DNA from 3 places in the Providencia sp. Me31A genome. Region 2 is predicted to be linked to each of the others. Evidence: predicted binding sites of a transcription regulator. Region 2 holds the regulator's gene; each other region holds the start of a gene.

Region 1 (10,876 bases), on a different contig from region 2:
TGACGACTTCGTCAACATAACCATTATTGAATAGATAGCCATCAGTAACGATAAAGGCACGTTTAGCACCATCAGTTGCAATCTCTTCAAGGGCAATAGGTAAGCAGCCACGGCGGAAGTAGATCGAGTTTGGAAGTTTATGCCATAACATATTTTCAGCTCTCTTCGCCACAGTTTTGGTATTGATCAAATGTTTTGGACCTACGTTTTCGGAGATAGAGTTACCTCCCCAAGAACCGCAACCTAGTGTAAGAGAAGGAGCTAATTTAAAGTTATATAGGTCACCGATACCACCTTGTGACGCAGGCGTATTAATAAGAATACGCGCCGTTTTCATTTTTTGGCCAAAATAGTTAACACGTTCGTGTTGGTTATCTTGGTCAGTGTATAAACAAGAGGTATGACCGATCCCGCCCATTTCGACGAGTTGTTCTGCTTTGTTAACGGCATCTTCAAAGTTTTTACCACGATACATTGCTAATAATGGAGATAGCTTTTCGTGAGCGAATGGCTCTGACTCATCAATAAGTTTTACTTCACCAATGAGAATTTTAGTGGTTGTAGGTACTGAGATACCCGCCATCTCAGCAATTTTATGTGCGGGCTGGCCAACAATTGCTGCATTCAAGTTACCATTTTTTAAGATGATATCTTGAACGGCTTTGAGTTCTTTACCTTGTAATAGGTAACCGCCATGATTCGAGAAACGCTCGCGTACTTGATTGTAAATTTCATCTACGACGACGACAGATTGTTCAGAAGCACAAATCACGCCATTATCGAAGGTTTTTGACATGAGTATGGATGCGACAGCGCGTTTAATATCCGCAGTTTCATCAATAACAACAGGGGTGTTACCTGCACCTACACCGATAGCGGGTTTACCTGAACTATAAGCAGCTTTAACCATACCAGGGCCACCGGTTGCTAGGATCAGGTTAATATCTGGGTGGTGCATCAGCGCATTTGATAATTCAACGGATGGGGAGTCAATCCAACCAATAATATCTTTCGGTGCTCCAGCGGCAATAGCGGCATTCAGTACGATTTCAGCGGCACGGTTAGTTGCGACTTTTGCTCGAGGATGTGGCGAGAAAATAATCGCATTACGTGTTTTTAAACTAATAAGTGATTTAAAAATTGCGGTTGAGGTTGGGTTAGTGGTTGGCACGATACCACAGATAATACCGATAGGCTCTGCGATTGTGATTGTGCCAAAAGTTGGGTCTTCAGATAACGTCCCACAGGTTTTTTCGTCTTTATAGGCGTTGTAGATATATTCTGAAGCAAAGTGGTTTTTGATTACTTTATCTTCAACAATCCCCATACCAGATTCTTCAACAGCGAGTTTTGCAAGAGGGATACGTGCATCAGCGGCAGCAAGGGCAGCAGCGCGGAAAATTGCATCAACTTTTTCTTGTGAAAAAGTCGCGAATTCACGTTGAGCTTTTTTGACACGAGCAACGAGTTCATTGAGTTCGGTAACGTTAGTTACGGACATATAGATTACTCCTGATAAATGTTAAACTTTTTAAGCCAATGAGCAATGTATTTATTATCAATAGGGCTGAAAAAGACCGCTTAAAAGTGAAAGTATAGATAATATTAATTATAACGTCGCTCATCATCGCCTATTGGCTTAAAAACCTTATTTAAAGCTTAAGTTAGTGACTGTTTTCCCATCAACTTTGCCTATCAGTTAAGAATAGATTAACAAAATAGTAATTAAATAAAGTGATCTAGGTCACGAAATCCTTAGGCTGACTCCTTTCAGCAAGGCGATTTGCGGTAAATAAACTAATTTTGTGGATTACGTCACTGAATTTAATTTAATTAAAATAATAGATGGTTGTAATTTAACCATAGCGATTAATTAAACAATAAATTGAGCAAGTTAAATAAAGTCGTGCTTTGTTCAAGAAAATTAACAACATCAGTGATAAAATTACAAAAGACATCAATGAATCTCGGTAGAGAACTTTTTAAGGAAATGTATGAGTGAGCAGCGCATTACTCGATTTATCAGGTTACATTAAGTTTTTTATTGGTCTTTTTGCGTTGGTAAACCCAGTTGGTATCCTACCTGTGTTTATTAGCATGACTAATTATCAAAGCAATGCAGGAAGAAACAAAACCAATACAATAGCGAATACATCGGTTGCTATAATTTTATGTACATCATTATTAATTGGTGACTCGATACTGCAATTATTTGGAATATCTATTGATTCATTTCGTATTGCCGGTGGGATACTGATCGTGACGATTGCGATGTCGATGATCAGCGGAAAAATAGGTGAAGACAAACAAAATAAGCAAGAGAAAACAGAAACCGCAGTTCGAGATAGTATCGGTGTTGTACCACTTGCATTGCCGCTAATGGCAGGACCGGGTGCGATCAGCTCATGTATTGTATGGTCATCCCGCTGGCATGGTTGGCAAAACTTTCTTGGTTTAGCGCTGACAAGTATCACTTTTGCTTTTTGTTGTTGGTTATTGTTTCGTTCAGCTTCTTTACTCGTGCGTTATTTAGGGCAAACAGGGATCAACGTTGTTACACGTATTATGGGACTGCTACTAATGTCATTGGGTATCGAATTTATTGTGACCGGTGTTAAGGCAATATTTCCAGGTTTATTATAATTTTTCTACATTTCATTGGCTGCAAGTATCTATTTGCAGCCATATTTTCTATTCATTCTCTCTTTTCTACGGTTTTTCACTCTTGCTCTGTCCTAGAAACTTGATCACCTTTGCAGATTCTTAATGCTTTAATTATTAATAGGCACATATAAAAATGTGATGATTATAATTATATATGGCATTTTTTGCTAAATCAGGCATAAAAAGTAAGGAATTGTGAGCTGTGTAAATTTATTCACTATTCTCATTACTGATTGTTAATGATATGTTTGGAATGTAAATTACAGAGCTGGACTAGTAAAGTTTAATGTTTTATGTAATTAATTGTAATTAAATGAATAAATTATTTTAGTGCATCACGATTTGATTTTTTAAATAAAATTTTTAGCTAAAGAATGTTAATTAATTGTATACGCGAACTGTTATTGACAATGACCAAGTGATAGAAAAATGAGTACCTAGAGAGGGAATAATTGAGTAGCTTTACTATTAGCGTAGATTCATGAGGGATATGATGATCAAATCAGTAATGAGGTTAAGTGTACTTTCTTTATTACTTATCACATTAGATGGTAATACTGCTGATATTACAGATAAATCAAAGCAAATTATTACAGTTAATAACGGTTCTGAAGTGACATCCCTTGATCCCCACAAAGTGGAGGGGGTGCCTGAAGGTAATATCATTTTGAATTTGCTTGAAGGACTCGTTTACACCGATGTTGATGGCAAAGCGGTTCCTGGTGTGGCTAAAAGCTGGACTCATGATAATTATACAACATGGGTTTTTACTCTACGGGAAGATGCAAAGTGGAGTGATGGCACTCCGGTAACCGCTGAAGACTTTGTGTATAGTTGGCGACGTTTATCAGACCCTTTGACGGCTTCCCCTTATTCTAGCTATTTGCAAAATGCCTATATTTTAAATGCCCAAGCAATTTTATCTGGCAAGATGCCTGTATCCACATTAGGGGTAAAGGCTATTGACCCTCAGCACTTACAAGTGACGCTAAGCCATCCTATTCCCTATTTCGTGGATATGCTTTCTCATACATCAATGAAGCCAGTTAATAGAAAAGCCATTGAAAAGTATGGTGATAAATGGACGCGGCCAGCAAACTTTATTGGTAATGGGGCATATATATTGGACAAGTGGGTAGTTAATGAACGTATCGTTGTTAAACGAAACCCGCTGTATTGGGATAATAAAAATAGTCGTATTGAGCAAGCGACCTTTTTAGCTATCACTTCGGAAGTTAGCGATATTAACCGGTATCGTAGTGGTGAAATTGATATCTCTAACTCAGCGATCCCCCCTGTACTGTATAAAAAAATGCAGCAGGAAAACCCCAATGAACTCTATGTTCGCCCTTATTTGTGTACATTTTACTATGAAATAAACAACCAGAAAGTCCCTTTTAATGATCCTCGCGTTCGTGAAGCACTAAAACTAGGGCTAGATAGAGAAACGATCACCCATAAAATTATGGGACAAGGACAAATTGCGGCGTATGGGTTTACACCTACATTTATAAATAATGGTGATTTTGCTATACCGGCGTGGGCGAGTTTATCCGCTGAACAACGCTATCAACGAGCAAGAGATTTACTTCTTGAAGCGGGATATAGCAAGCAAAATCCGTTAAAATTTTCATTGTTATATAATACTTCTGATCAAAATAAGCAGCAGGCCATTGCTGCCGCATCTATGTGGCAAAAGAATCTTGGAGTGCAAGTTATTTTGCAGAATCAAGAGTGGAAAACATCATTACAAAGTCGCCATGAAGGGCACTATGATATCGCCAGAGCAACTTGGTGTGCAGATTACAATGAACCCAGTGCTTTTCTGAATATGATGTTGTCGCAAAACAGTAACAACACTGCATTTTATAATAATCCAGCCTTTGATTCCTTACTTGAACAAGCTTTAACTGCGCCTGATGGCCCATCTCGTCATTTTATATACCAACAAGCGGAGGCCTTACTAGATAAGGATTCAGCTGTTATCCCCGTTTATTATCGTGTCAGTGCTCGCATGATAAAGCCCACAATTGGTGGATTTAAAGGTAATGACCCTCTTGATCATATGGATATTAAACGGTTATATATAATTGAATCTAATTAATAGTATTTAAATAATTATAAAAAGTGTTCATCAATTCTATGAATATAAATCAACACACAATCATAATTAATATGTAGGGAGTAATCGATAAGATGAGTAAATTAATCAATAAAACGTTTGTTGCTTTAAGCGTTACAGCTGGACTCGCGATGGGATCGATTGCAAGTAGCTTTGCTGCAACCATTCCCGCGGGTGTTGAACTTGCAGATAAGCAAATTCTCGTTCGTAATAACGGCTCCGAGCCACAATCGTTAGATCCCCATAAAATAGAAGGCGTTCCTGAGTCGGCTTTAGCTAGGGATCTTTTTGAAGGTATTACCATTGTTGGCCCTGATGGTGAGATTTTGCCAGGCTCTGCAACTAGCTGGGAAAATAAAGATTTTACTGAGTGGACATTTAAAATTCGGGATGGTGCTAAATGGTCAAATGGTGACCCTGTCACGGCAGAAGACTTTGTGTATAGCTGGCAACGTTTAGCCGACCCTGACACTGCATCTCCTTATGCAAGCTATTTACAATATGCTCATATTCAAAATATTGATGATGTGATCGCAGGTAAGAAAAAACCATCGGAGTTGGGTGTAAAAGCGTTAGATGATAAAACGTTAGCTATTTCTTTAAGTGAGGCAGTTCCCTATATTCCTAAATTGTTGGCTCACCCATCAATGTCGCCAGTCAATAAAAAAGTCATTGAAAAACATGGTGCTAAATGGACTCAACCACAAAACTTTGTTGGAAATGGAGCCTATAAATTAAAAGGCTGGACAGTCAATGAGCGCATTATTTTAGAGCGTAGCCCGACTTATTGGGATAATGCAAATACAGTGATTGACCAAGTGACATTCTTGCCAATTTCTTCAGAAGTTACTGACGTAAATCGCTACCGTAGTGGTGAAATAGATATGACATACAGTAACTTACCTATTGAGCAGTTCAAAAGTTTACAAAAGAATATGCCTGATGAATTACGTGTAAGTCCGTACTTGTGTACTTACTATTATGAAATTAATAATGAGAAACCACCATTTAATGACCCTCGTGTGAGAGAAGCATTAAAACTGTCAATGGACAGGGATACAATTACTTATAAAGTGAAGGCGCAGGGGGATATTCCTGCTTATGGGTTTACGCCACCATTTACCAGCGGTATGAAAGCCGAAAAGCCAGACTGGTACGCAAATATGACCCAAGAACAACGTAATGAAAAAGCCAAACAGTTATTAGAAGATGCGGGTTATAACAAATCTAATCCTTTAAAATTCAAATTATTATATAACACATCGGACTTGCATAAACGTATCGCTATTGCAGCGGCATCTATGTGGAAGAAAAACATTGGGGCAGAGGTTAAGTTAGAAAACCAAGAGTGGAAAACATTCTTAGACAGCCGTCACCAAGGTGCTTATGACGTTGCTCGTGCGGGTTGGTGTGCTGATTATAATGAGCCATCTTCATTCCTTAATATGTTACTTTCCTACAGCAGTAATAATACTGTTCACTATAAAAACACCGATTTTGACACTGTAATGAAGAAAACATTGCAAGTGAAAACAGATGAAGAGCGTGCAGCGCTTTATCAGCAAGCCGAACAATTACTCGATAAAGATTCTGGTGTTGTTCCACTTTACTACTACGTTAATACACGTTTGGTTAAACCTTATGTAGGTGGATATAGCGGCAAAGACCCGTTAGATAACTTACACACTAAAGATTTATATATCATCAAACACTAATAAATCAGTTCTGGCCTTATCGGGGCCAGATATTAGCCTAACAGGCAATAGAAGTAGGAAAGAGCGATGTTTAAATTCATTTTGCGTCGGGTGCTTGAGGCGATCCCGACTCTTTTGATTTTGATTACCATTTCATTTTTTATGATGCGATTAGCTCCAGGGAGCCCTTTTACTGGAGAACGTAAACTCTCCCCTGAGGTGATGGCAAACATTGAGGCTAAGTATCATTTAAATGACCCAATGTATAAACAATATTTCAACTATTTGATTCAGCTATCTAAAGGGGACTTTGGGCCCTCATTCAAATATAAAGACTACAGTGTTAATGATTTAGTCGCGAAAGCATTCCCTGTATCAGCCAAACTTGGGGCAACGGCCTTTATTGTTGCCGTATTGTTTGGGGTTTCTGCGGGGGTTATTGCTGCGCTAAACCAAAATACTAAATGGGATTTTACTGTCATGGGTTTTGCCATGACGGGGGTTGTTATCCCAAGCTTTGTTGTCGCACCCTTGTTGGTGCTGATTTTTGCCATTCATTTGAAATGGCTTCCCGGTGGTGGTTGGGATGGCGGTAACCTGAAACACATGATTTTACCTATGGTGGCATTGTCGTTGGCATATATTGCCAGTATCTCGCGTATTACACGCGGGTCGATGATCGAAATTATGCATTCAAACTTTATTCGCACTGCGCGTGCGAAAGGCTTGCCACTGAGAACAATTATTTTACGTCATGCTCTTAAACCTGCGTTGCTTCCCGTACTTTCCTATATGGGGCCAGCATTTGTTGGAATTATTACGGGTTCGATGGTGATTGAAACTATTTTTGGGTTACCCGGAATTGGCCAATTGTTTGTGAACGGTGCACTTAATCGTGATTATTCGTTGGTGCTAAGTTTAACAATTTTAGTTGGGGTGCTGACAATCGCATTTAATGCCATTGTCGATGTCCTATATGCCGTTATTGACCCTAAAATTCGTTACTAAGCCGGAGAGACACTATGTTATCAAATCAAAAAAATAGTGACGCTCTGGAACATTTTTCGGAGCAATTAGATATTGAAGGCCGCAGTCTGTGGCAGGATGCTAGACGCCGTTTTATGCATAACCGTGCCGCGATTGTGAGTTTATGTGTTTTATTTTTAATTACGCTGTTTGTTATTTTCGCACCAATGTTGTCGCCATTCCTTTATGACGATACGGATTGGGAAATGATGTCAATGCCACCGGATATGGCAACTGGGCACTATTTTGGAACGGATGCTTCGGGGCGGGATTTACTTGTCCGTGTTGCGATAGGCGGGCGGATCTCTTTGATGGTGGGTGTCGCTGCTGCGTTAGTGGCCGTGGTGGTTGGCACACTTTATGGTTCGCTAGCGGGTTATGTAGGGGGGAAGGTTGACTCGCTCATGATGCGCTTATTAGAAATCCTAAACTCATTTCCATTTATGTTCTTTGTTATTTTATTAGTCACCTTATTTGGTACGAATATTTTATTGATTTTTGTCGCGATTGGTATGGTGTCTTGGTTAGATATGGCTCGTATCGTACGTGGACAAACGTTAGGGCTAAAACGTAAAGAGTTTATTGAAGCCGCGTTAGTTTGTGGCGTGAGCACAAGGCAAATTATTTTACGTCATATTGTGCCAAACGTACTAGGTGTCGTTGTGGTGTACGCCTCATTATTAGTGCCAAGTATGATTTTGTTTGAATCATTCTTAAGCTTTTTAGGATTGGGGACGCAAGAGCCTCTGAGTAGTTGGGGGGCATTACTCAGTGACGGAGCAACTTCGATGGAAGTCACGCCTTGGTTGTTATTGATCCCCGCAAGTTTCTTAGTTATCACGCTATTTTGTTTTAACTTTATTGGTGATGGGTTACGTGATGCCCTTGATCCGAAAGACCGCTAGAGGGAAGAATATGTCAAATAATACAATGAGAAGCCCTCTGCTATCGGTAAACGATCTTAGTGTAACATTTGCCACCCAAGATGGTGATGTTACCGCAGTGAACAAACTGAACTTTGAATTAAGTGCAGGGGAAACTCTGGGGATTGTGGGAGAATCGGGCTCTGGTAAGTCACAAACTGCCTTTGCATTAATGGGCTTACTCGCTAAAAATGGTCGAATCAACGGTTCGGCGAGGTTCAATGGTCGTGAAATTCTGAATTTAAAAGAAAAAGAATTGAATCGTATGCGGGCGGAAGAGATTTCAATGATTTTCCAAGACCCAATGACATCCTTGAATCCTTACTTAAAAATAGGGACGCAATTATCAGAGGTGCTCACCTTGCATAAAGGCATGAGTAAGAGTGAGGCTTTTGAAGAGTCTATTCGCATGCTTGATGCAGTTAAAATGCCAGAAGCTCGTAAAAGAATGAATATGTATCCTCATGAGTTCTCAGGGGGAATGCGCCAACGTGTGATGATAGCGATGGCATTATTATGTCAACCTAAACTGTTAATTGCAGATGAGCCTACGACAGCGTTGGATGTGACCGTTCAAGCTCAAATCATGACTTTGCTGAATGAATTAAAGCAAGAGTTTGATACTGCAATTATATTGATTACTCATGACCTTGGTGTAGTCGCGGGTGTTTGTGACAAAGTTTTGGTGATGTACGCAGGGCGGACAATGGAATATGGTACTGCAAAAGATATTTTCTATCATCCATCTCACCCGTATTCCCTTGGACTATTGGCTGCGGTTCCTCGCCTTGATGGGGATGATGAAAGTTTAGCGACTATTCCAGGCAATCCACCTAATTTATTAAGACTTCCAAAAGGTTGCCCATTTTCGCCTCGTTGTCAGTATGCGACACAACAATGTGTTGATAGTGAGCCTGAGTTAACGACATTTAAGCAAACACGCTTGCGTGCCTGCTTTAAGCCTATGGAGGAATTGGTATGACCACTCATGAAAATAGGCCTGTCCTGTTAGAAGTTAACGATCTAAAAGTCCATTTTTCAATTAGGGATAAAAAACAGTGGTTTTGGCAACCTGATAAAAGTTTAAAAGCGGTTGATGGTGTGACTCTGCGCCTTCATGAAGGTGAAACTCTGGGAGTGGTTGGGGAGTCGGGTTGTGGTAAATCAACATTTGCTCGAGCGCTGATTGGGTTAGTAAAGGCGACTGACGGGACAGTGAGTTGGCTGGGACAAAACTTATTAGGGAAAAGCGATAAAGAATGGCGTCGTGTTCGTAGTGACATTCAAATGATTTTCCAAGACCCGTTGGCGTCGTTAAACCCACGCATGACCATTGGCGATATCATTGCTGAACCGCTAAAAACGTATCATCCCCAAATGACACAGGTACAAATTACTGAAAAAGTGAAAAAAATGATGATGCGAGTTGGGCTATTGCCTAATCTTATCAATCGTTATCCTCATGAATTTTCAGGGGGGCAATGCCAACGTATAGGTATCGCTAGAGCATTGATCTTAGAGCCTAAACTCGTTATTTGTGACGAGCCAGTTTCTGCTTTAGATGTTTCTATTCAAGCTCAAGTTGTTAACTTATTGCAAGAATTACAAAGAGAAATGAAACTATCGCTAATATTTATTGCCCATGACTTAGCGGTGGTTAAACATATTTCTGATAGGGTCTTAGTCATGTATTTGGGGCACGCAGTAGAGTTAGGTACCTATGACGAGGTCTATAACAACCCTCTGCATCCCTATACCAAGGCACTAATGTCTGCCGTCCCAATTCCTGACCCAGATAAAGAAAAAAATAAGGAAATTGAATTACTTGAAGGGGAACTACCTTCTCCAATAAATCCGCCATCAGGTTGCGTGTTTAGAACTCGTTGCCCATTGGCTGATGAAGAGTGCGCGAAAACGAGACCATTGTTAGAAGGTAGTTTTAAGCATGCGGTATCTTGTTTGAAAATAGACCCCCTATAAGTGCTTAATGCAAAGCGGGAAAAACACGCTTTATCCCGCTTTGTCAACATCCTCAAAACAGAGTAATTTGCTCTGTTTTTTTTAGCCAATATTTTTAATAGTGCTATTTCTTACTTCAATTTATTTATCACATCTGACGAAAAAGCATAAACTGTGCTAATAAATGGGCTAGAACAAGTCAATATAAAATATGGGAATACAAATATAATGGGTCATATTTATTCGCGAGAAGATGTGCAAATCTTACATCAATGGAAACAGATTAATCGCCAATATCCAAATGCACCGCTAGAGCGAATCCGCCATAAATTACCGTTGGTTCAACAAGTTGATGGCGATTTAGAGACTTTTGGCGCAAGTAGCCACAAGTATCAATTGAACCCGCCAATTGCGTTGTCTGAAATAGAAAAATGGCAAGCACGTACAGGGGCGAAATTGCCTTCTGATTTTGTTTCATTTTTGACAGA
Region 2 (10,876 bases):
CAGTCAAAATTTTTGACTGGAGCATTTTTTTATCAAAATTTCAGTAAATTAGAGTCGGAGATGAAGCTGTGAGCCATTTCAGGCTCACACAGTAAGATGATCAAGCGGGTGTGCTATACCAGCTATCTAGCTTAATACGAAGTTTATCAATGCCAATTTTTTTCAGTGCGGAGAAATATTCAACTTCAATGTCCCCCTCCAATGGTGCAAGCGCTTGACGTACTTCTATCAATTGTTTTTTTCTTGCACCAGAAGCGAGTTTATCTGCTTTCGTCAATAAAACGAGAACAGGTACGTTCATCGCAACAGACCATTCAATCATCTGCATGTCGAGATCTTTCAATGGATGTCGAATATCCATTAATACGACAAGTCCTTTAATACACTCTCTTTTTTGTAGATATTCGCCAAGTGCTTGTTGCCATTTGCGCTTCATTTCTTCAGGAACTTCGGCATAACCATAGCCAGGAAGATCAACAAGGCGAACACCTTCCTCAACTTCAAATAGGTTGATTAGCTGAGTTCTTCCGGGGGTTTTACTAGTACGTGCTAAGCTTTTTTGCTGTGTTAATGCGTTTAAAGCGCTTGACTTACCCGCATTTGAGCGGCCAGCAAAAGCTACTTCGATCCCGGTATCTTTTGGTAGATGGCGGATATCGGGTGCACTGATGACAAATTTTGCCATCTGATAGTTATGATTTTTGATTGCCATTCGTCTTTCTCCCTGAGTTAGCCTCAAAAGGCTGGGGGATTATAGCTTTGCTTATGGCTTTTCGACAACTTGAAATATCCCTTGTGCGGCCTTTTGGACACTATAGAAATAATAAAATCTAAATAAACTAAAAATGGCCGCTAATTCAGGTGTTTTTTAACTCAATTAGCTGACAGTTTAACGTATTTAGTGTGTTTTAGGTTTTGGGCGTAAATATAGGTAAATCTTTAGCAATCTTGCTCGCTTAGCTCTAAAATTGCTTGATTGCAGTTGTAATAAGTCACAATGAAAGGGATCTTACATGTTAAAACGAATTTTTGTGCCACTTTTGGCCGCTTGCGCAATCAGCGCCTCCCCTCTTGCATTATCCGCTGATGAGACTTACGTTAAATTAGTCACTTCTGCGGGTAATATCGAATTAGAATTGAACAGTAAAAAAGCGCCCGTTACGACAGAAAACTTCGTTCAATATGTGAATGAAGGGTATTATAACGGAACAACCTTTCACCGTGTGATCCCTGGCTTTATGATCCAAGGCGGTGGTTTCGATAAAGATTTGCAGCAAAAACAAACTCGCGCGCCAATTAAAAATGAAGCCGATAACGGTTTACGGAATTTACGTGGCACAATTTCAATGGCTCGTACTGCCAATAAAGACAGTGCCACCAGCCAATTTTTTATTAATGTTGCTGATAACGCCTTCTTAGATCACGGCCAACGTGACTTTGGTTATGCTGTGTTTGGTAAAGTGATTAAAGGTATGGATGTGGCAGATAAAATTTCTAAAGTAAAAACAGAGAACGTCGGTCCATATCAAAATGTTCCTGTTGAGCCGATTACAATTATTTCTGCTGAAGTGATTAAAAAACCATAGTCGGTAAGGCTGAGTAGGTGAGCCCTGTCTTACCTACTCTCATGTTTTAGGCTATTTTCCTTTCATACGATTGATCTTTTATCAAATTAGTGTGAAGAGCACACCAATTTGCTTCTTTTGAGAACCAAGATACTTCCTTGTATTTAAAGTGATTCTTAACTTAAATGTATAATTGTTATATGGATGTAAAGATAATCCCATGATTTTTATATGGAAAATTTATCTGATAAAAAGCATACATTGACGTAATTAGGCTATTTTCCTGTCTTGGCTGTGCTATTATAGCCGCCCTTATCGTTTTTAGTGGTGTTTTAATCATCGTTCTGATTGCCAATACCAGTAAAGTATGCATAAGGCAATAATATATAATGATAAAAATCGGTCGGATAGGCTAATATGCTTCTACTTATTGATAATTACGATTCATTTACCTACAACCTATACCAATACTTTAGCGAGTTAGGGGCAGAGGTTGTTGTAAAGCGTAATGATGAAATTACCATCGAAGAAATTGAACAACTTTCGCCTACACATCTTGTGATTTCCCCTGGGCCATGCACACCAGATGAGGCAGGCATTTCTCTCGAAGCAATAAAATACTTTGCGGGTAAATTACCCATTTTAGGTATTTGCTTAGGGCATCAGGCGATTGGTCAGGCTTTTGGCGCATCGGTTGTAAAAGCGCGAGAAGTTATGCACGGCAAAACATCAGCAATTCACCACAATCATCAAGGGGTATTCAAAGGTTTGAATCGTCCGTTAACGGTGACGCGTTATCATTCTCTGGTGATTGCGGCAGAAACACTCCCTGTTTCTTTCGACGTATCAGCATGGTCACTGAATAATGGTGATGTTGATGAAATCATGGGAATACGGCATAAAACCTTACCTATAGAAGGCGTTCAGTTCCATCCCGAAAGCATTTTGAGTGAACAAGGTCATGAACTACTAAATAACTTTCTCAAGTATTAGCCCTGTAATGTAGTCGATAAAAAAATTAATTATGCATATTCCTCCCCTAGCTATTGCTCTTTTGTGATTTTTTATTCATATTTAATGCTTATAATTTCACTATAGCATTAAAAAAGAGCAGGTGAGGGGTATGTCAGAACAACAAGCAGTCAATCGACACACTTTTGATCAGGTTATGTTGCCTATTTTTTCGCCAGCTGAATTCATTCCTGTTAAGGGTGAAGGTAGCCGTGTTTGGGATCAACAAGGTAAAGAATACATTGATTTTGCAGGTGGGATCGCAGTTTTAGCACTAGGTCATTGTCATCCAAGCCTTGTGGCTGCTGTTCGTGAACAAAGCGAAAAACTTTGGCATGTGAGTAATATTTTTACCAATGAACAGGCGTTAAAACTGGCTCAAAAATTAACGAAAGCTACGTTTGCTGACCGTGCATTTTTTGTTAACTCAGGTTCTGAAGCGAATGAAGCGGCATTCAAGCTTGCGCGTCGTTATGCCATTACCAAATATAGCCCATATAAAACAAAGATCATCGCATTTAAGCAAGCCTTTCATGGTAGAACCTTATTTACCGTTTCGGTTGGTGGGCAAGCGAAGTACGCAGATGGTTTTGGGCCAAAACCTGCCGATATTATTCACGTACCCTTTAATGATCTTGATGCAGTTAAAGCCGTAATTGATGAAAATACTTGTGCCGTGGTATTAGAACCTGTTCAAGGGGAAGGCGGTGTTACCCCTGCGACATTAGAATTCTTGCAAGGAGTGCGGAAACTGTGTGATGAAAATAACGCATTGCTGATTTTTGATGAAGTGCAAAGTGGTATGGGGCGTACGGGTAAGCTGTTTTCTTATATGCATTACAATGTGACGCCTGATATTTTAACGACTGCAAAAGCGCTGGGTGGCGGTTTCCCTATCAGTGCCATGATCACGACAGATGAAATAGCTAAAACGATGGAAGTCGGTTCACATGGAACCACCTATGGCGGTAATCCATTAGCTTGTGCGGTAGGCAATGCGGCATTCGATATTATTAATACTGAGGAAGTGCTAATTGGTGTTGAAAAGCGTCGTGAGTTATTTATCGCTCATTTGAATAAGCTCAATGAAAAATACGGTATTTTTTCTGAGATTAGGGGAATGGGGCTACTAATTGGTGCAGAACTTGATAGTAAGTTACAAAATCGCTCAAAGGATATATTACAAGCGAGTGCGGCGGAAGGCTTGATGATGCTTAATGCCGGAACTAATGTATTGCGTTTCACGCCATCACTGATAATTTCCGAGGAAGAAATTAATAGCGGAATGGTGAAGTTCGAAAATGCCATTAAAACGCTATTAGCGTAATAAGATTAAATACCCAAAGAGAATTATCTCTTTGGGTTCTTCTTATTGTTATATATTTATTAATTTTTTATTTAGCTGCATTTTTTCTGATTGAATCCCCGCTTTCATTATCGGTAAGGAGATTATACTTTTTTGCTCATTATCATTACTGAAATCTAGTTGGTAGTATGTTTTATCGTCGTTGTTTTTCATTGAAATTAAGCCATTGCTATCTGTTGAAAAAATCTCGTTAATTGGTTCATCAAATAGAGAGTAATTATCGCTGAAGTTATCTTCATCATAATTAGAATATAGATCTTCCATGTCAGAATAGTGTTCATCAAAATAAATGTCATTATCTGAATGATGTTCATCATCTTGGTTATTGGTACTATTCGTGTCGAATGAGTTATTTTTAAAATTTTGTTGTGATACGTCCAGATGGACATTGTGTTTCTCTAACCCATTAATATAATTAGATAATAATTTTGTTATATCTTGCCCTTCAATCGAGCCTTTGGGGAAATTTTTTGGCGATATGGTTAAGATAACTTGAAAATTATCTAAGCTTATTATATAGCGATGTAATTGATTTTTATCATGGTTATCTGTTAGATAATTATTAATATTATTAAATACCGAAGAGAGTAATGCAGTTTTATTATCTCTTTGTGTTTTCTCTATTAATTGATTGTTGTTGTTATTATTTAAAGTCGAATTTTTCATCTGCCTTTTGAAATTATTCTCCTGTAATAGCTCTAAAAGTTCATTACTGAATGCCAGAGAAGGGGATGAACTTTTATTTAATGCATTGAAATTGTTAGAGCTTCTTGTTTTGGCATTTTTTTGAACAAGTGCGAGTGAATTATTTTGCTTTTTTTCTTCTACTAATAGATTTCTATTGTTGCTTGCTGTTTTACTTAAGACATATGAAGGCAATACAGAAGCAGTTTGAACATTTGCTGAATGTTCCTGTATTCTTTTCATTGTGGTTGCTGGTACATGCGTTGTCGTTCGTTGTTTTATATGAGTAGCTATTTTAGATGGAAATCTATCTTGAGTTTTGATTGGTAGTGATATTAGTTTTTCAAACTGTTGAATTTTTTCTTTCACATTGCTAGAGGTTTGGTTCCCCATCGACGAGGCAAAATGAGCTGGCTTTTTAGTGTGGAGGATTGGACTTTGTGCCAGCTCCTGTAGGTTTTTTTCAACGATGGTATTCCAAAGCGAGGAGAGTGTATTTTTAGTCTGTAAGGGTTTTTCGGTTAGCGTATCCTTATTAGTCTGAAGAGATATAAGTTTTTCAAAACGTATAACTTTTTCTTTCACATTACTTGAGGTATTGTTTTTCATCAATGGAGTAAAATGCGCTCGCTCATTAGAGTGAGGGGCTGGACTTTTTGCCAGTTCCTGTAGGTTTTTTTCAACGATGGTATCCCAAAGCGGGGAGAGTGTATTTTTAGTCGGAGAGCGACCTTCGGTTAGCATGCTCTTATTAACCTGATTTGCACCTTGTCGGGTTTGCATTGGTGATGAAGGGCTTACATCAACGTTATCTAAGTCTTGTTTTACCGCGATAGGCTGTTCTGATTTGGAGGCGATATTTTTTGTCATTGGAAAACGAAGTGTTGTTTGGCATGCTTTATTTGTTCTCCCCAAACAGCAATTTGAGTTGTTAATCAACGAATTTTTCGGCGATAAATTTATAATAGGTTTTTCAGTGTCAGCGCTATTTTTATCATAATTAATAATTATCTTTATATTTGGCATCGTATTTTCCATTGAATTCGTATTTTTAATATTTATTAAGTTTTGCACAATGCCATTTGCCTTTATTCTTATTTCTATCGAGTTGGTTTTATCGCAAGTCTCAATAGAACATGTTGGGTTAATATTTGATTTTTGAATACTATTCATAAATTAAAAATTCCTTAATCATTAATGAGTGGGATATTTTTAATCTTATATGAGGAAAAATTACTTAAATATAAAGAAACGAGGTTAGTATGTATTTACCTAATAATTCGAGTTGTATGCATACGAACGATAAAGATACTCTTGTGAACAGACACAAGTATGTGATTCGGCTAGTTGAGTGCAGTTAACACCCTGCAACTTGAGTATGACAAGTATAAAAGAATTGATCGTAATTTTAAAAATAGGTATGGCTGTTAGAGGCAAAAGATAACCCTGCATCAGTGGTAAATGATACAGGGTTATCTTAAGAGTTAGCGAGTACCGTAGACAACAATGGTTTTACCATGCGCAGAGATCAAATTTTGATCTTCAAGCATTTTCAAAATACGGCCGACAGTTTCACGAGAACAACCAACAATTTGGCCAATTTCCTGACGGGTGATCTTGATTTGCATCCCGTCTGGATGCGTCATAGCATCAGGTTGTTTCGCTAGATTCAATAGAGTTTGAGCAATACGACCAGTCACATCTAAGAAAGCGAGGTTACCCACTTTTTCTGATGTTGTCTGTAGGCGGCTGGCCATTTGCGCAGAAAGACGCATTAAAATGTCAGGGTTTACCTGAATCAATTGACGGAATTTTTTGTAAGAAATTTCTGCAACTTCGCAGGCGATTTTCGCTCTAACCCACGCAGTACGTTCTTGCCCTTCTTCAAATAAACCCAGTTCACCAATGAAATCCCCCTGATTTAGGTAGGAGAGGATCATTTCTTTGCCTTCTTCATCTTTAATTAAAACAGCCACTGATCCTTTAACAATATAGTAAAGGGTTTCTGCTTTCTCACCCTGATGGATCAGAGTGCTCTTGGATGGATACTTATGAATATGGCAGTGTGACAAAAACCATTCAAGAGTAGGGTCTGTTTGTGGCTTGCCGAGAACCATTAGCGTTATCCTCTGTATGTTATTGCAGCCATTCGGAAAAGCGTACCAGAAAGGCTGGCTTTAAAGTCACTAGCTTAGCATATTAATTTGCCTTATATACCCTAAATAATATGGAGAGCTAAATAACGTCAGCACTCTGGTTGGTTAGGGGAAAGCAAATTGATATCAACACTATAATATAATCAATAAAACGGTTGAGTTTTGATCTTAATCCTATCAACTAAGTATTGTTTGTAGCATATCCGATACAGAAAGTCTCCCCTGTATCGCTTCAGCAGAATAAAGCTGATATAACATTCATTATATCTATGGAACAATGTAGCCTTTAAACTGATTTCATTTCAAGGGGAATAAAAATGGAAGCGAGAGTTAAATGGGTCGAAGGACTTTCTTTTTTAGGTGAGTCTGCATCAGGGCATCAGGTGATGATGGATGGTAATGCAGGAGATAAAGCGCCAAGCCCAATGGAAATGGTATTAATGGCAGCAGGTGGTTGTAGTGCGATAGATGTGGTCTCTATTTTGCAAAAAGGCCGTAATGATATTTCGGATTGTGAAGTGAAATTAACATCGCAGCGTCGTGAAGAAGCCCCACGTTACTTTGTCAAAATTCATCTACATTTCATTGTAACAGGAAATGAGCTGACGGAAAAAGCAGTGGAACGTGCAGTTCAGCTATCTGCTGAAAAATATTGTTCAGTAGCATTGATGTTAGAAAAAACAGTCGAAGTAACGCATAGCTTCGAAATAAAAAATTAATTTAATTATTATAATATTTTTTTAATAATAAGATGCTTACCTTAATTAATGATAAGCATCTTATTAATTAGTGAAAAAACAACTTAATTATTTTTTTGCTTAATCAGTTTTTCAACCAATGGCGTCATGATAAGCTCCATTGCCAAGCCTAATTTGCCACCGGGTATGACAATTGTATTCATTGCCGAAATAAACGAGTCGGAAATCATTGAAAGTAAATAGGGAAAATCGATTTGCTCAAGGCCGCGAAACCGGATCACAATAAAACTTTCATCTTGTGACGGGATCGCTTTAGCAGAAAATGGGTTGGACGTGTCTACGGTTGGAACGCGCTGGAAATTAATATGCGTACGAGAGAACTGCGGGGTAATGTAATTAATATAATCCCCCATGGAGCGCACAACAGAGTCCATTACCGCTTCTCGGGAATGCCCGCGTTCTGTCGTATCACGGATCATTTTCTGAATCCATTCAAGGTTAACGATAGGAACAACCCCGACAAGTAAGTCAACATGTTGTGCAACATTATGCTCTGGTGTCACAATCCCGCCATGTAGACCTTCATAGAATAAGACATCGGTATCTTTAGGCAATGGCTCCCAAGGTGTAAAAGTCCCAGGTTGTAACCCGTAGGGAACGGCTTCGTCGTAGGTGTGTAAATATTTACGAGATTGCCCACAACCTGTTTTGGCATAGTCGATTAATGTTTGTTCTAACAACGCAAAGTCATTCGCTTCGGGGCCAAAATAGCTGATATGCCTGCCTTGTTCTCTTGCTTTACGAATGGCCATATCCATTTCAGGGCGAGTATAGCGATGAAAACTATCACCTTCTAATGTTGCGGGTTGAATGTTTAATTGATGGAAAACTTTACGAAATGCTTGGCTAGTTGAGGTTGTTCCGGCACCGCTGGAACCTGTGATGGCGATAATTGGATGCTTTTGGGACATAGCAAACTCCCTGTGTTGCGCTCATAGCCACCATTTCAATAAACAGCGAGCGAAGCGGATTAGCGGGTTTTAGGCATGAAATTAACGGATTCATGCAGTTCTGACCAGACTAACACAATTTCGCCAGAAACTAACTGCCGTTTCACATCGTTGACTTTATCTTGCAAGCTTTTTTCGTGAACCCCATAGTCCGTGCCTTCACGTAATACATAGCTTTCAATGAGGTTTTCCAATGTTTCTGGCGAAAGTTCACGCCAAGGGATAATCATTGTTTTTCCTGATTTAAATAAGGGGCTAACCATTGTGGTATGCGTGTTTCTAGCCACATTTGGGGTTTTCTCAATGTTCCCCCCACAAAGCCCACATGTCCACCATGCTCAGTCATTTGATATTCCACATTTTTAGGTAGGAATGATAAATCTGGAACCACTTCAGGTGCCATAAATGGGTCATCTTTGGCGTGAATGATTAAAGTTGGTTTAGTTATGTATGCCAACTTAGGTAATGCGCTGCATTTTTGATAATAATCGGTAGCGTCATCAAAGCCGTGAATACGAGCCGTGATCACATCGTCAAATTCACGAATGCGTTTTAGTTGTTTAAGTTGCAACAAGTTTAGCGGCAGTGAGCCTGGATAACGTACTAATTTACGCATTGCATTACGTTTCAAGCCATTTAATAAATAGCGTTGATAAAATTGGGAAATCCCTTTTTCCATGCGCAAAGAACACGCTTCTAGCATTAATGGGGCCGAAACGACAACACCTGCATCTAAATCTGCATTTTGACCGCTTTCTGCGAGATAGCACGCTAACATATTTCCGCCAAGAGAATAACCGACTGCGGCCGTTGGCGCATCACCATAGGTTTGTTTTAGCCAACGGAGAAAATAACGTGCATCACTGGTTTCACCTGAATGGTAGATACGGCGCTGACGGTTAGGTTCGCCGCTACAACCACGAAAGTGCATAATAACGCCTAGCCAGCCATGTTGTTGTGCGGTTTTAAGCATGCCATGTGCATAGGGGCTTTTAAAGTTGCCTTCTAATCCATGAAAAATAACTAAACGAGGTTTGTGAGCTGCTAGCTCAGGGGATTCGCTCCAAGCAAGATCGATAAAATCGCCATCAGGCAATTCAAGTCGCTGCCATACGGGTTTGATTTTCGGTGTTCTACGGAAAATCCGAGGTAGGAGCGTTTGGAGATGTGGATTTTTAGCCCAGCTTATTGGACGAAAGTTTTCTGACATAGCCTTATTTTTATTTAATGGGAACTCTTGTGAGTCACATAACATACTGTTATTTTTTTGTGATGCAAGTAAACAAATTTGAGTTTGAGGATTAAATTATAAATGACACTGGGGCTAATTTTTTCTCTTTTTACGTTTTTATTCATTGCAGCTGTCACACCCGGCCCTAACAATATGTTGCTAACCTCAAGCGCAGCAAACTACGGTTTTCGCCATACAATTATTTTATGCTTAGGTATTATGTTAGGTATGCAAGCTATACTTTACCTGTCTGCATTTGGCGTCGCTGCACTTTTATTGCTCTATCCTGCCATTCATGTCGCGTTAAAAGTGGCTGGGAGCCTATATTTACTTTGGCTCGCATGGAAAACGGCCACGGCTAATTATGCACCACTTAAGACCAATAGCGAAGTCGCGAAAAGTGTGACTTGGTATCAAGGTGGTCTATTGCAATTTTTAAACCCAAAAGCTTGGATGATGGGTTTAGGTGCTGTTGGGGGATTTAGCCTACCGGGGGAATTATTCACTCAGTCTATTTTAGTGATGAGTATTGCCTTTGTCATCGTTAATTTGGTTGCTGGCCTGATTTGGATGGGGTTTGGTTCGTTAATTAGCTTATTTTTACGCAGCCGCCGTGCTTGGTTTATTTTTAACTGGGTAATGGGGATTTTAACGGCTTTGTGCGTTCCTCTGATTTGGCTGGAATGAAAAAGGGGACCAAAAAGCTAGCTGGTGCTAACTTTTTGGTGCTTCTCAAAATGAAATACTTGCTTGTCTTCGGCTGAAAACTCAATAGTGAGGCTGCGCTTTACATATAAGGGGTTTGGTTAGTCTAAATCGACATTTTTTGCCCCAAAGAAGTAAGTAAAAATAAAACCAAATAGGTAAGATATTAGCAGTCCACCCACATAGACTGACATTCCTAAAAATACACCGTCAGCAGAGGTCATCATTGGGATTGCCACTAAACCAGAGGGGCCAAACACGGTATTTAATCCAACAGGTAATCCCATCCAAGCAATTAAACCGACAAAGAATCCCCCTGCGGCTCCCCCCAAACATGCGGTAATAAAAGGTTTCATCCGTGGCAAGGTTACACCATAGATCAATGGCTCACCGACGCCTAAGAAGCCAGGAATAATGGCTCCACGGATTTGATTACGTAACACGGAATCT
Region 3 (10,876 bases), on a different contig from region 2:
AGTAAATCATGATTACCTTTCAAAATATTCAAAAAATATATGAGAAAGATGGGCAATCTTTAGTTGCATTGCAAGATGTTAATTTGCACATCAATAAAGGAGACATCTTTGGCTTTATTGGCTATAGCGGGGCAGGTAAAAGCTCACTAATCCGCTTAGTCAATCAATTAGAAAAACCAACTAGCGGTGCGGTTATCATTAATGGAGAAAATATTGCCCACCATACCCCAGCTGAGATACGTGCACATAAAAAAAGTATTGGTATGGTTTTCCAACATTTTAATTTATTGGAAACGAAAACTGTTGCACAAAACATCGCGATGCCACTGCTATTGTCAGGCGTTGATAAGCAAGAAATTAATCATCGAGTAGATAACATTCTTGAATATGTTGAACTTACTGATAAAAAAAACCAATACCCTGGGCAACTGTCTGGAGGGCAAAAACAACGTGTTGGCATCGCCCGAGCACTGATTAATAACCCACAAATATTATTATGTGATGAGGCAACATCAGCACTTGATCCGCAAACTACACGCTCAATATTGCAATTATTGAAGAAAATCAATCAAGAGCAAAAGATAACTATATTGTTAGTTACTCATGAAATGGAGGTCATAGAGCAAATTTGTAACCGTGTCGCCGTTATGGAGTCAGGACAGATTGTAGAGGAAGGCACAGTGCTGGACATATTCGCTAATCCGCAACAGCAAACGACACAAAGATTCGTTGGAACCGTATTAAACCAAGAGATCCCTGAACGCGTACTTCATAATTTAGAACATCAACAAAATGTCTATCGGCTTGAATTTTTAGGTTCTTCTGCACAGCAACCCGTTGTTAACGAGCTGATGCTAAAAGAAATCGTCAAAATTAATATACTCTTCGCCAATATGAAAGAAATTAGCGGGGTTGTCCTCGGTAGTATGTTTGTCCAGCTCATCGGTAATGAAAACAACATTGATGAAGCTATTTTGTTTCTTCGCCACCACGGGGTTGCTGTTAATAAGGGCGTACTATGACACAGTTATTTGAAACTGCTTTAACCAGTAAACAATTTTTGTTAGCCATGTCTGAAACATTCACCATGGTGAGCATCGCCCTCGTTCTAGGCTCACTATTCGGTATCCTATTAGGCATTTTATTAGTCGTTACAAGGCCTGAAGGTATATGGGAAAATAAATCCATTTATCGGATTATTAATCCAATCATTAACATTATCCGTTCATTACCTTTTATTATCCTGTTGGTTGCAATGATCCCATTAACACGTTTTATGGTCGGTACATCAATAGGAACAACCGCTGCAATTGTACCTTTAGTGATTTTCATCGCACCTTATACTGCCCGCTTAGTCGAAAATTCCTTACTTAGCGTACATTCAGGAATTATTGAAGCAGCAGACTCAATGGGTGCGACGAATTGGCAAATTGTTTGGCATTTTATTTTGCCGGAAGCAAAATCATCACTGATACTAAGCCTCACCGCAGCAAGTATTACACTAGTGGGTGCAACAGCGATGGCCGGAGCAGTTGGCGGCGGCGGTGTTGGTGATTTGGCATTAAACTATGGCTATCAACGTTTTGATAATGTCGCAATGGCAATAACGGTTATTACTCTAGTCATTATAGTCCAAGGTATGCAATTTATTGGGGACTACTTAGCGAAAAAGGCGCGTTACCACTAATAAGTGTAATTAATAAATTTGTCTTATTTGCAGCCATAAAAATGGGGAAATATAACTACCTATTATTACATAAAATAAGTGAACATTATTTACTAATAAGTCGTTATCTAGGTCAATAATTTAGTTTCAATGTTATATTGTAAAAAATAAAAGCCCTATTTGGGCTTTTATTTTTTTATAACTCGTTATAAGAGATAAATAATATAAATATACTCTTTTTTGAAATGCACACAGAACGTGTGTTAATTTGTGTTCTTAATTGAAACAATTAAAAATAAAAACAAATTAAAGTTTCATTTTGAGACAAAATAATTATTTATATTACACAAGAGTATAAATGGAATCATCGAACCCTTTTGTATCCATACTCTCATCTGCTTGTGTGTCATCCTGTAGTATTTCACTAAAGAATTCACCCATATTAACGCCTAATACTTTTAATACGCGAACAAGGCAATCTATATCAATACGATTTACACCACGCTCGTAACGAAATAATTGTTGTTCGCTTATATCTATCTCTTTAGCTAACTGGAAAACTGTATAGCCTTGAGCTTTTCTTAGCGTTTTAATTTTTTGTCCAACTGCACAAGCGACAGGATATTTTGTATTCATAAACATTCTCGCTTCAATTTATATTAATGAAATAAAAATCAGCAGGTAGTTAACCGCATTTTTTTATTTTTATCTTTATTTAATATGTATAACGCTGATACTGCTTCTAACGATTCAGCCTCTATCGAAAGGAATGATATACTAGCCTCCTAATTAGTTTCAACTAGTCTTAAAGTGACATTGCAACTATGTAACAAAATATTTCAGGCTAATTTATCTCTATAAAAAAACAAATAAACTTTTAAATATCATGATGTTAAATTAGAGTATAAACTTCATATCGTACCTATATAGCTCCTGTCATTTAGTTAACACCAAAATATTTACCTAAATAAATACTCAAGTGTAGAGGTATAACCTAAAAATAAAGGAAATAAACAGAATAATTTAACACTGTAACAATATTAATGATTTTATAGTGACAATTCCATTAGAAAAGCTAAAAAGCAAGCAAATTTGATGTTTAAATGTAAATAAAAGTAAAAACAGTATATTTTACTTCTATAACCATTTAACAATATTAAACATCAATAACCTGCAAAAGTTAATGGTCTGTTACATTCATTTTAAACGCTAAATTTTTAAAGTAGCTAGGTAAGAATTTACCAAATAACATTATTCAACATAACAAAAGCATAACGTTAATAAAGTTTATTATTCATTTTACTTGATGAACATCACAAAATTATGACCAAATACTATTATTAGATAATCTGTTTTTAATCTTGTTTTTTTATCCTCTAAAGAAGACAATTGATATTTAATATCGTCATATTTTGCATTAACAGTTCTATATTTCAACTATCACTAAATGACAATTCGACAATACTTTACTTCCCTCCTGAAACTACTATCATCTACATTCATGGTTATTGCTTTTTTATATCCTATAAAACAACCTATCAATTAATATTTAATTGACACCTTAATTAACATGCGATTAAAAAACGCGCATCATTAAGCGACTGAAAATACTAAATTGAATTACTTGCTTGGAGTGTGTTTTGGGATAGTAGATCATGCAGGATTTTGATCCTATGGATCTGGCTTACAGCCTAACCTGCAACCAGTTTACCAAGGGCTTGATGACTGAGTATTTACTGGGTTTCGGAGGAAGTATTAGATGGTGGGTCGTGCAGGATTCGAACCTGCGACCAATTGATTAAAAGTCAACTGCTCTACCGACTGAGCTAACGACCCATCTGGATATTACTTTAATTTCTTATTTTTAGATGGTGGGTCGTGCAGGATTCGAACCTGCGACCAATTGATTAAAAGTCAACTGCTCTACCGACTGAGCTAACGACCCATCTAAATATGTATTTTAATGCGAGTAACGAATGAAGTGGTGGGCGATAGCGGGCTCGAACCACTGACCCCCTCCTTGTAAGGGAGATGCTCTACCAACTGAGCTAATCGCCCACTTCATGACTTATACTACTACATTGCAATAAATAATTGGTGGGCGATAGCGGGCTCGAACCACTGACCCCCTCCTTGTAAGGGAGGTGCTCTACCAACTGAGCTAATCGCCCAATTATTTATTTTCATCGTCGACGGTGGTGGGCGATAGCGGGCTCGAACCACTGACCCCCTCCTTGTAAGGGAGGTGCTCTACCAACTGAGCTAATCGCCCCGTCGTCGATGGAGGTGCATTATAGGGATACGGAGTTCAGAGTCAACGCTTTTTCGATAGATTTTTTTCGTTCGTTGCAAAAATAATCAAGATGTTCCAATATCCGCCAGAAAAGCTGTCTTTTTAATCAATCACCTAGATAATTTAGCCTTTTCATCTTCACAAAAAGTAAAAATAATTTTTCCATCTCATTCTTTTAAGTCATTAGCCCCTCCTGCCACTTTCTTTTCTTCTATCTTCATAACTTGATTGAGGAATCACCACAGGATGATAGAATAGAGGGACATTTTAGCAATGCTTACAAACTTCACGATTTCAGAACGTCAAATAATTTCCTTCTTTCATTAAAAGGAACTCAACGTTCAATTTTCCAGAATAAACTTGTAAGCGCTTCAAAAACAATGTTTTGCAATTAAGGCAATCTCGATGAGTAAAATCAAAACCCGTTTTGCACCTAGCCCAACAGGCTATTTACACGTTGGTGGTGCGCGTACTGCTCTGTATTCCTGGTTATTTAGTCGCCACAATCAGGGCGAATTTGTCCTGCGTATTGAAGATACCGACTTAGAACGCTCAACTCAGGAAGCTATCGATGCCATTATGGACGGTATGAACTGGTTGAATTTAAATTGGGATGAAGGCCCGTATTATCAGACCAAACGTTTTGACCGCTATAACGCTGTTATTGACCAAATGTTAGAAGCAGGTACAGCGTATCGTTGTTTCTGCTCAAAAGAACGCTTAGAAGCTTTACGTGAAAAGCAAATGGCGAATAACGAAAAACCTCGTTATGATGGTTGCTGCCGTGACCACGCACATAACCACACTGCTGATGAGCCACATGTTGTTCGTTTCCGTAACCCACAAGATGGCTCTGTGATTTTTGATGACAAAATCCGTGGCCCAATTGAATTTAGTAACCAAGAACTGGATGACTTAATTATTCGTCGTACTGATGGTTCACCAACTTATAATTTCTGTGTAGTTATTGATGACTGGGATATGGAAATTACGCATGTTATCCGTGGTGAAGATCATATCAACAACACACCTCGCCAAATCAACATCCTAAAAGCATTAGGTGCACCTGTACCCGTATATGCGCACGTTTCGATGATTTTAGGTGACGATGGTAAGAAACTATCGAAACGTCATGGTGCAGTCAGTGTTATGCAGTATCGCGATGATGGCTACCTACCACAAGCTCTCCTTAACTATTTAGTACGCTTAGGTTGGTCTCACGGCGACCAAGAAATCTTCACAATTGAAGAAATGCAAGAGTACTTCACCCTCGATGCTATCAGTAAGTCTGCTAGTGCATTTAACACTGATAAACTGCTGTGGTTAAACCACCATTATATCAATACATTACCAGCTGAAGAAGTCGCTACTTACCTAGCATGGCATATCGAACAACAAAATATTGATACCAGTACTGGCCCTCAATTAGTTGATTTGATTAAATTATTAGGTGACCGCTGTAAAACATTGAAAGAGATGGCTGAATCTTGCCATTATTTCTACCAAGACTTTGACGAGTTTGACGCTGATGCGGCTAAGAAACACTTACGCCCCGTCGCTCGCCAACCATTAGAAGTGGTAAAAGACAAACTAGCAGCTATCACCGATTGGACAGCTGAAAATGTCCATCAAGCCATCGAAGCCACTGCAACTGAGCTAGACGTTGGTATGGGGAAAGTCGGCATGCCATTACGTGTTGCTGTTACTGGTGCAGGTCAGTCCCCTGGACTTGATGTAACTGTCCATGCAATCGGGCAAGCACGTTCTATTGCTCGTATTGACAAAGCATTAGCTTTTATTGCTGAACGTGAAGCTTCCGCACAATAATTGAAATCTCTTGCCCTCAATTTATTGGGGGCAATTCACGCCTCTCACTTAATCACTTGCAAAATGTTCTATATTTCAGCAATTAAACCTAAAACCCGATTATTTTATTGACACTCTAACCTAGCTTGAATATGATGCCTTTCGTCAAAAAGATTTTGTTTGGGGCTATAGCTCAGCTGGGAGAGCGCTTGCATGGCATGCAAGAGGTCAGCGGTTCGATCCCGCTTAGCTCCACCATCTAATTCCCTGTTAGGTGGCATATTTAAAACAACAAAATCTATCGATTGGGGCTATAGCTCAGCTGGGAGAGCGCTTGCATGGCATGCAAGAGGTCAGCGGTTCGATCCCGCTTAGCTCCACCATCTTATCTTCCTAGTAAGCTATTTTCTGTTTTATCCATTTTACAAATCCGATGATTTCAGCACGTTTAGTCACCTTTGGTAATATTGCCACATAGTAGGCAAATTTAGTTTTTCTAAATGTAATTGGCGTCTTATCTCATTGCCGAACAGACGCCAAACCCTAACGGCTTATTATTGTGTTGTATAACCCCCATCAACAGGAATAAATGCCCCCGTAATAAAGCTACTATCATCAGATAACAAAAAAGCGACCACGTTGGCAATTTCTTCTCGTGTTGCCATCCTGCCCATTGGATGGGTTGAAGCCATCCATTTTTGCGTTTCTTGCGGTAACATTGCAATATTCGGTGTTTCTACATAACCGGGGCCAATGGCATTAATACGGATGCCTTTTTGTGCATTCTCTAAGGCGGCTGAACGTGTTAACCCTAATACAGCGTGTTTTGCTGCTGTATAGGGGGCTATCCCCGCTATCCCAGCCACACCATTACAAGCAGACAAATTCACAATTGCACCGCCTCCACTGCGTAAAATAGCCGGAATACTATATTTCATGCCGTGAAAAGCCCCTGTTATATCGGTTTCAATCACCTCGTGCCAAGCCTCTAAAGGATAATCTTCAATGTTTACCCCATGAGGGCCTGTGATCCCCGCATTATTCACTAAATAGTGCAAAGCACCATATTTTTGCTCTATTTTTTCGACTGTTGTTTTAAAGTCTTGCGCATTTGCCACATCCATTCTTATCGCCCAAACACGGTTGCCTGCTGGGTCTATCTCTTGAACCGCTTGTTGCAAAGCGGTTTCATTACGCCCTGTAATAACAACGCTGGCACCAAGAAGATGCAGTTTTTTCGCAATACCAAACCCGACACCTGTTGATGCCCCTGTAATGAGTGCTACTCGATGATTGAATTTATCCACAATTCACCTCAATTATAGTTAACTTTAGTTAACTATAATTAATTAACCAAAGTTAATCAACTCATCGTATTATCATTAAAACCAATATATACTCAGTATATTGAATATTAAGGAATAATGATGATGTCTAATTCTCTTGAAGATGCCCTTTCCCTGTTGCAATGCACGTTAGTCGCACGCAGGGTCAGCTTTACCCCTGAGCAAATCACTTGGGGGCAATATGACGTTCTGGAAATATTGAGACTAAAAGGCGATTTAACACCCAGCCAATTAAGCCAATCTCTTGGTCTTTCCCGCCAAAATTTATCGAAATTTCTACGAGTCCTGAAATCCTATGATTTCGTAGAACAATATCAATCAGAGCAAGATAGGCGGGAGTTGATTACCCATTTAACTGAAAAAGGGCACCAGTTTTTACAACGTGCAGCGATAGGGCGTGCTGAAAATGCAGCTAAAGTGAAAGCGGTATTAACGCCGCAAGAACAAGAATTGTTTATTGCTTTAAGCCAAAAAATTACTAACGCACTTGGGCATAATTAACCTCGCTTTAACGGTTTTACGAGGCCTTCTAACCCTTCGATTTTTAACCCTAACGTCATTTCCATTAGTTGGCCTAAACGCCCTGCTGGAAACTCTCCCTTTTTATAAAACCATAATAAATATTCTTCTGGTAAATCAATTAGCACACAGCCTTTGTATTTACCAAATGGCATATAGGTATTCGCCATATCAATAAGATCTTGCTTTTCCATCATTATTTCTCTATTTCACCTTAGACAAAAAAACGGCGCTCATCTGAACGCCGTTTTTTAATTTAACATGTTTTTGTCGATTACAAAACTAACCCAACAACAGCCGCTGATAAGAAGCTAACTAACGTTGAACCGTACAGTAATTTCAAACCAAAACGAGCAACGGTGTTACCTTGTTTTTCATCTAAGCCTTTAATCGCACCTGCAATGATACCGATGGAAGAGAAATTGGCAAAAGAGACTAAGAATACCGATAAGATACCAATAGAACGCTCAGATAAGCCACCTGCAATCGCTTGTAAGCCATCCATTGCAACGAACTCATTGGTTACCATCTTAACGGCCATGATACCACCCACTTGTAAGGCCTCATCCGCAGGAATACCCAGTATCCAAGCAAACGGATAGAACACGTAACCTAACATGGTTTGGAAATCAACACCGAATACGGCTGAGAAAATACCATTAACCATTGCGATCAGGGCAATAAACCCAATCAACATCGCAGACACGATAATCGCAACTTTAAACCCAGCAAGAATATATTCGCCTAACATTTCAAAGAAGCTTTGACCCTCATGCAGGTTGCTCATTTGAATGTCTTCTTCACCTTCTGGTGGGTATGGGTTGATTAATGATAGGACGACGAAAGTACCAAACATATTCAATACTAACGCTGCAACCACAAAGCGAGGCTCTAGCATTGTCATATAAGCACCAACGATAGACATTGATACTGTAGACATTGCCGTTGCTGCCATAGTGTACATTCTGCGCTCTGACATGCGGTTCAATTGATCTTTATACGCAATAAAGTTCTCTGACTGACCCAATAATAATGAGCTTACTGCGTTAAAAGATTCTAATTTCCCCATACCGTTCACTTTCGATAACACAGTACCGATGATACGGATCACGATAGGTAGAATTTTGATGTGCTGTAAGATCCCGATCAGTGCAGAAATAAAAATAATCGGACACAGTACTTGTAAGAAGAAGAATGCTAAGTTGCCTTCAATCATCCCACCGAAAATAAACTTAGTTCCTTCTGCCGCATAGCCCAACAAGTGTGTAAACACCCCTGCAACACCAAGAACAAAGGATTCACCAATATTAGATTTTAAGAACAAATACGCTAATGCAATTTGAATAACCAGCAGTTGAACAACATAGCGAGGACGGATACCTCTACGATTACTACTTGCTAAAATAGCAAGAGCAGCAATTACTACTAAGGACAAAACGAAATGCAGGATCGAGGTCATATGCGACTCCAACAAATTTAAGAATCAGTCTATGCGTATATTCTATGTAATAGATAACATTTAAATGAGACAACGGTCACATTTAAATGAAAACTTACTATGTGTATTTTGCTAAAAACAGAAGGAGATCACGTTTTAATCATGAAGAAAGAGTCAAATGACCTTTTTTGTATAGAAATATAAATGAAAATTTAGTTTATGTCTTACAATAACCTACGACTGGCTTAGCCACTTAATTCAAACTCGCTTGATTCAAATCCAGTAACTAAGCCAAATAGAATATAGTTTACTATTCGATATTCAGCAAACGAATTAGCTCATCTTCATCAATAACAGGAATTCCTAATTTATTTGCCTTAGCTAATTTTGAACCTGCGGCTTCCCCTGCGATTACCATATCAGTTTTCTTAGAAACGCTACCCGCCACTTTCGCCCCTAATGCCACTAATTTATCTTTTGCCTCATCACGGGTTAATATACTCATTGACCCCGTTAATACCACCGTTTTACCTGCAAATGGGCTATCAATCTCAGCACGATTAATCACTTTCACTTCCGGCCAATGGATATTTGCCTTATTCACTAAGTCATAAATGACGGCTTTATTATGTTCCTCGTGAAAAAAGTTCACCACATGCTTTGCTACCACATGCCCAATATCTTGTACTGTCTTCAAAGACTCTTCATCTGCGGCCATAACTGCATCAAGAGTGGCATAATGCGCCGCTAAGTTAGCGGCTGTTGCCTCTCCAACTTCGCGAATACCAAGCGCATAAATAAAGCGGGCCAAAGTTGTTTGCTTGGATTTATCTAATGCATCGACCAATTTTTGTGCTGACTTTGGCCCCATACGGTCAAGTCCAGTTAAAATACCTGCACTTAATTGATAAAGGTCAGCAGGCGTTTTGACATACTCTTTATCAACCAATTGGTCGATGATTTTGTCCCCCATACCATCAACATCCATTGCACGGCGAGACACAAAGTGTTTTAACGCTTCTTTACGTTGAGCCCCACAAATCAGCCCGCCAGTACAGCGCGCGACGGCTTCGCCTTCAACACGCTCAATGTCAGAACCACAAACTGGACAATGGGTTGGAAATACAATTGCACGGCTATCGGCAGGACGTTGCTCTACAACAACGCTCACAATTTGAGGAATAACATCGCCTGCACGTCGGATAACCACAGTATCGCCTATATGTACCCCAAGACGTTCAATTTCATCCGCATTATGCAATGTGGCATTACTCACGATAACACCCGCTACTTGTACGGGCTCTAAACGAGCTACAGGGGTAATTGCGCCTGTACGACCGACTTGGAACTCAACATCTTTGAGTAATGTAATTTGTTCTTGAGCAGGAAACTTAAATGCCGTCGCCCAACGAGGAGCCCGTGACACAAAGCCTAATTCCTCTTGAATTGCTATCGAGTTTACTTTGATAACCACACCATCAATATCAAAGCCAAGTTCAGGACGAACACGCTCTATTTCATGATAAAAATCTAATACCGCTTGAGAACCTACACGTAACTGAACATACTCACTCACAGGCAAACCCCATTTTTTAAACAGCATTAGGCGTTCATAATGAGTATCAGGCAACGTTTCACCTTCGACTAGACCGACACCATAACAATAGAAAGTTAATGGCCTTTTAGCCGTTATACGTGGATCAAGCTGACGTAAAGAACCAGCAGCAGCATTACGTGGATTGGCAAAAACTTTTCCACCCGTCTTCCGCGCCTGTTCATTCAGTTCTTCGAAACCTTTTTGTGGCATA

Evidence for each region. Region 2 encodes CRP, which controls carbon source genes, mostly activating them, when cyclic AMP is high. Its sites were predicted from a motif close to ATGTGANNNNNNTCACAT; they were not measured.
Region 1: adhE (bifunctional acetaldehyde-CoA/alcohol dehydrogenase) is a predicted target of CRP. The motif match lies at 1,733-1,750, and genes of this name have one in related genera.
Region 3: ACLPIE_RS14780 (NupC/NupG family nucleoside CNT transporter) is a predicted target of CRP. The motif match lies at 9,154-9,171, and genes of this name have one in related genera.

Annotation. Positions count from the first base shown of each region.
Region 1 is NZ_JBKQGZ010000003.1:28,993-39,868, forward strand. Features, by position in the region: gene adhE (bifunctional acetaldehyde-CoA/alcohol dehydrogenase) at 1-1,501, opposite strand, end outside; gene ACLPIE_RS02890 (YchE family NAAT transporter) at 1,999-2,643, shown strand; gene ACLPIE_RS02895 (ABC transporter substrate-binding protein) at 3,146-4,768, shown strand; gene oppA (oligopeptide ABC transporter substrate-binding protein OppA) at 4,861-6,501, shown strand; gene oppB (oligopeptide ABC transporter permease OppB) at 6,568-7,488, shown strand; gene oppC (oligopeptide ABC transporter permease OppC) at 7,503-8,411, shown strand; gene oppD (ABC transporter ATP-binding protein) at 8,422-9,411, shown strand; gene oppF (murein tripeptide/oligopeptide ABC transporter ATP binding protein OppF) at 9,408-10,409, shown strand; gene ACLPIE_RS02925 (SMI1/KNR4 family protein) at 10,617-10,876, shown strand, end outside.
Region 2 is NZ_JBKQGZ010000016.1:58,499-69,374, reverse strand. Features, by position in the region: gene yihA (ribosome biogenesis GTP-binding protein YihA/YsxC) at 101-712, opposite strand; gene ppiA (peptidylprolyl isomerase A) at 1,014-1,586, shown strand; gene ACLPIE_RS14270 (aminodeoxychorismate synthase component II) at 1,983-2,558, shown strand; gene ACLPIE_RS14265 (aspartate aminotransferase family protein) at 2,689-3,903, shown strand; gene ACLPIE_RS14260 (hypothetical protein) at 3,952-5,799, opposite strand; gene crp (cAMP-activated global transcriptional regulator CRP) at 6,111-6,743, opposite strand; gene ACLPIE_RS14250 (OsmC family protein) at 7,100-7,501, shown strand; gene ACLPIE_RS14245 (phosphoribulokinase) at 7,585-8,451, opposite strand; gene ACLPIE_RS14240 (YheU family protein) at 8,511-8,720, opposite strand; gene ACLPIE_RS14235 (hydrolase) at 8,717-9,700, opposite strand; gene ACLPIE_RS14230 (LysE family translocator) at 9,803-10,408, shown strand; gene murP (PTS N-acetylmuramic acid transporter subunit IIBC) at 10,528-10,876, opposite strand, start outside.
Region 3 is NZ_JBKQGZ010000017.1:34,258-45,133, forward strand. Features, by position in the region: gene ACLPIE_RS14705 (FAD/NAD(P)-binding protein) at 1-5, shown strand, start outside; gene ACLPIE_RS14710 (methionine ABC transporter ATP-binding protein) at 9-1,022, shown strand; gene ACLPIE_RS14715 (methionine ABC transporter permease) at 1,019-1,687, shown strand; gene ACLPIE_RS14720 (helix-turn-helix domain-containing protein) at 2,009-2,302, opposite strand; tRNA gene ACLPIE_RS14725 (tRNA-Lys) at 3,427-3,502, opposite strand; tRNA gene ACLPIE_RS14730 (tRNA-Lys) at 3,536-3,611, opposite strand; tRNA gene ACLPIE_RS14735 (tRNA-Val) at 3,649-3,724, opposite strand; tRNA gene ACLPIE_RS14740 (tRNA-Val) at 3,762-3,837, opposite strand; tRNA gene ACLPIE_RS14745 (tRNA-Val) at 3,863-3,938, opposite strand; gene gltX (glutamate--tRNA ligase) at 4,365-5,786, shown strand; tRNA gene ACLPIE_RS14755 (tRNA-Ala) at 5,948-6,023, shown strand; tRNA gene ACLPIE_RS14760 (tRNA-Ala) at 6,073-6,148, shown strand; gene ACLPIE_RS14765 (SDR family NAD(P)-dependent oxidoreductase) at 6,320-7,072, opposite strand; gene ACLPIE_RS14770 (MarR family winged helix-turn-helix transcriptional regulator) at 7,190-7,612, shown strand; gene ACLPIE_RS14775 (DUF3820 family protein) at 7,609-7,824, opposite strand; gene ACLPIE_RS14780 (NupC/NupG family nucleoside CNT transporter) at 7,905-9,089, opposite strand; gene ligA (NAD-dependent DNA ligase LigA) at 9,379-10,876, opposite strand, start outside.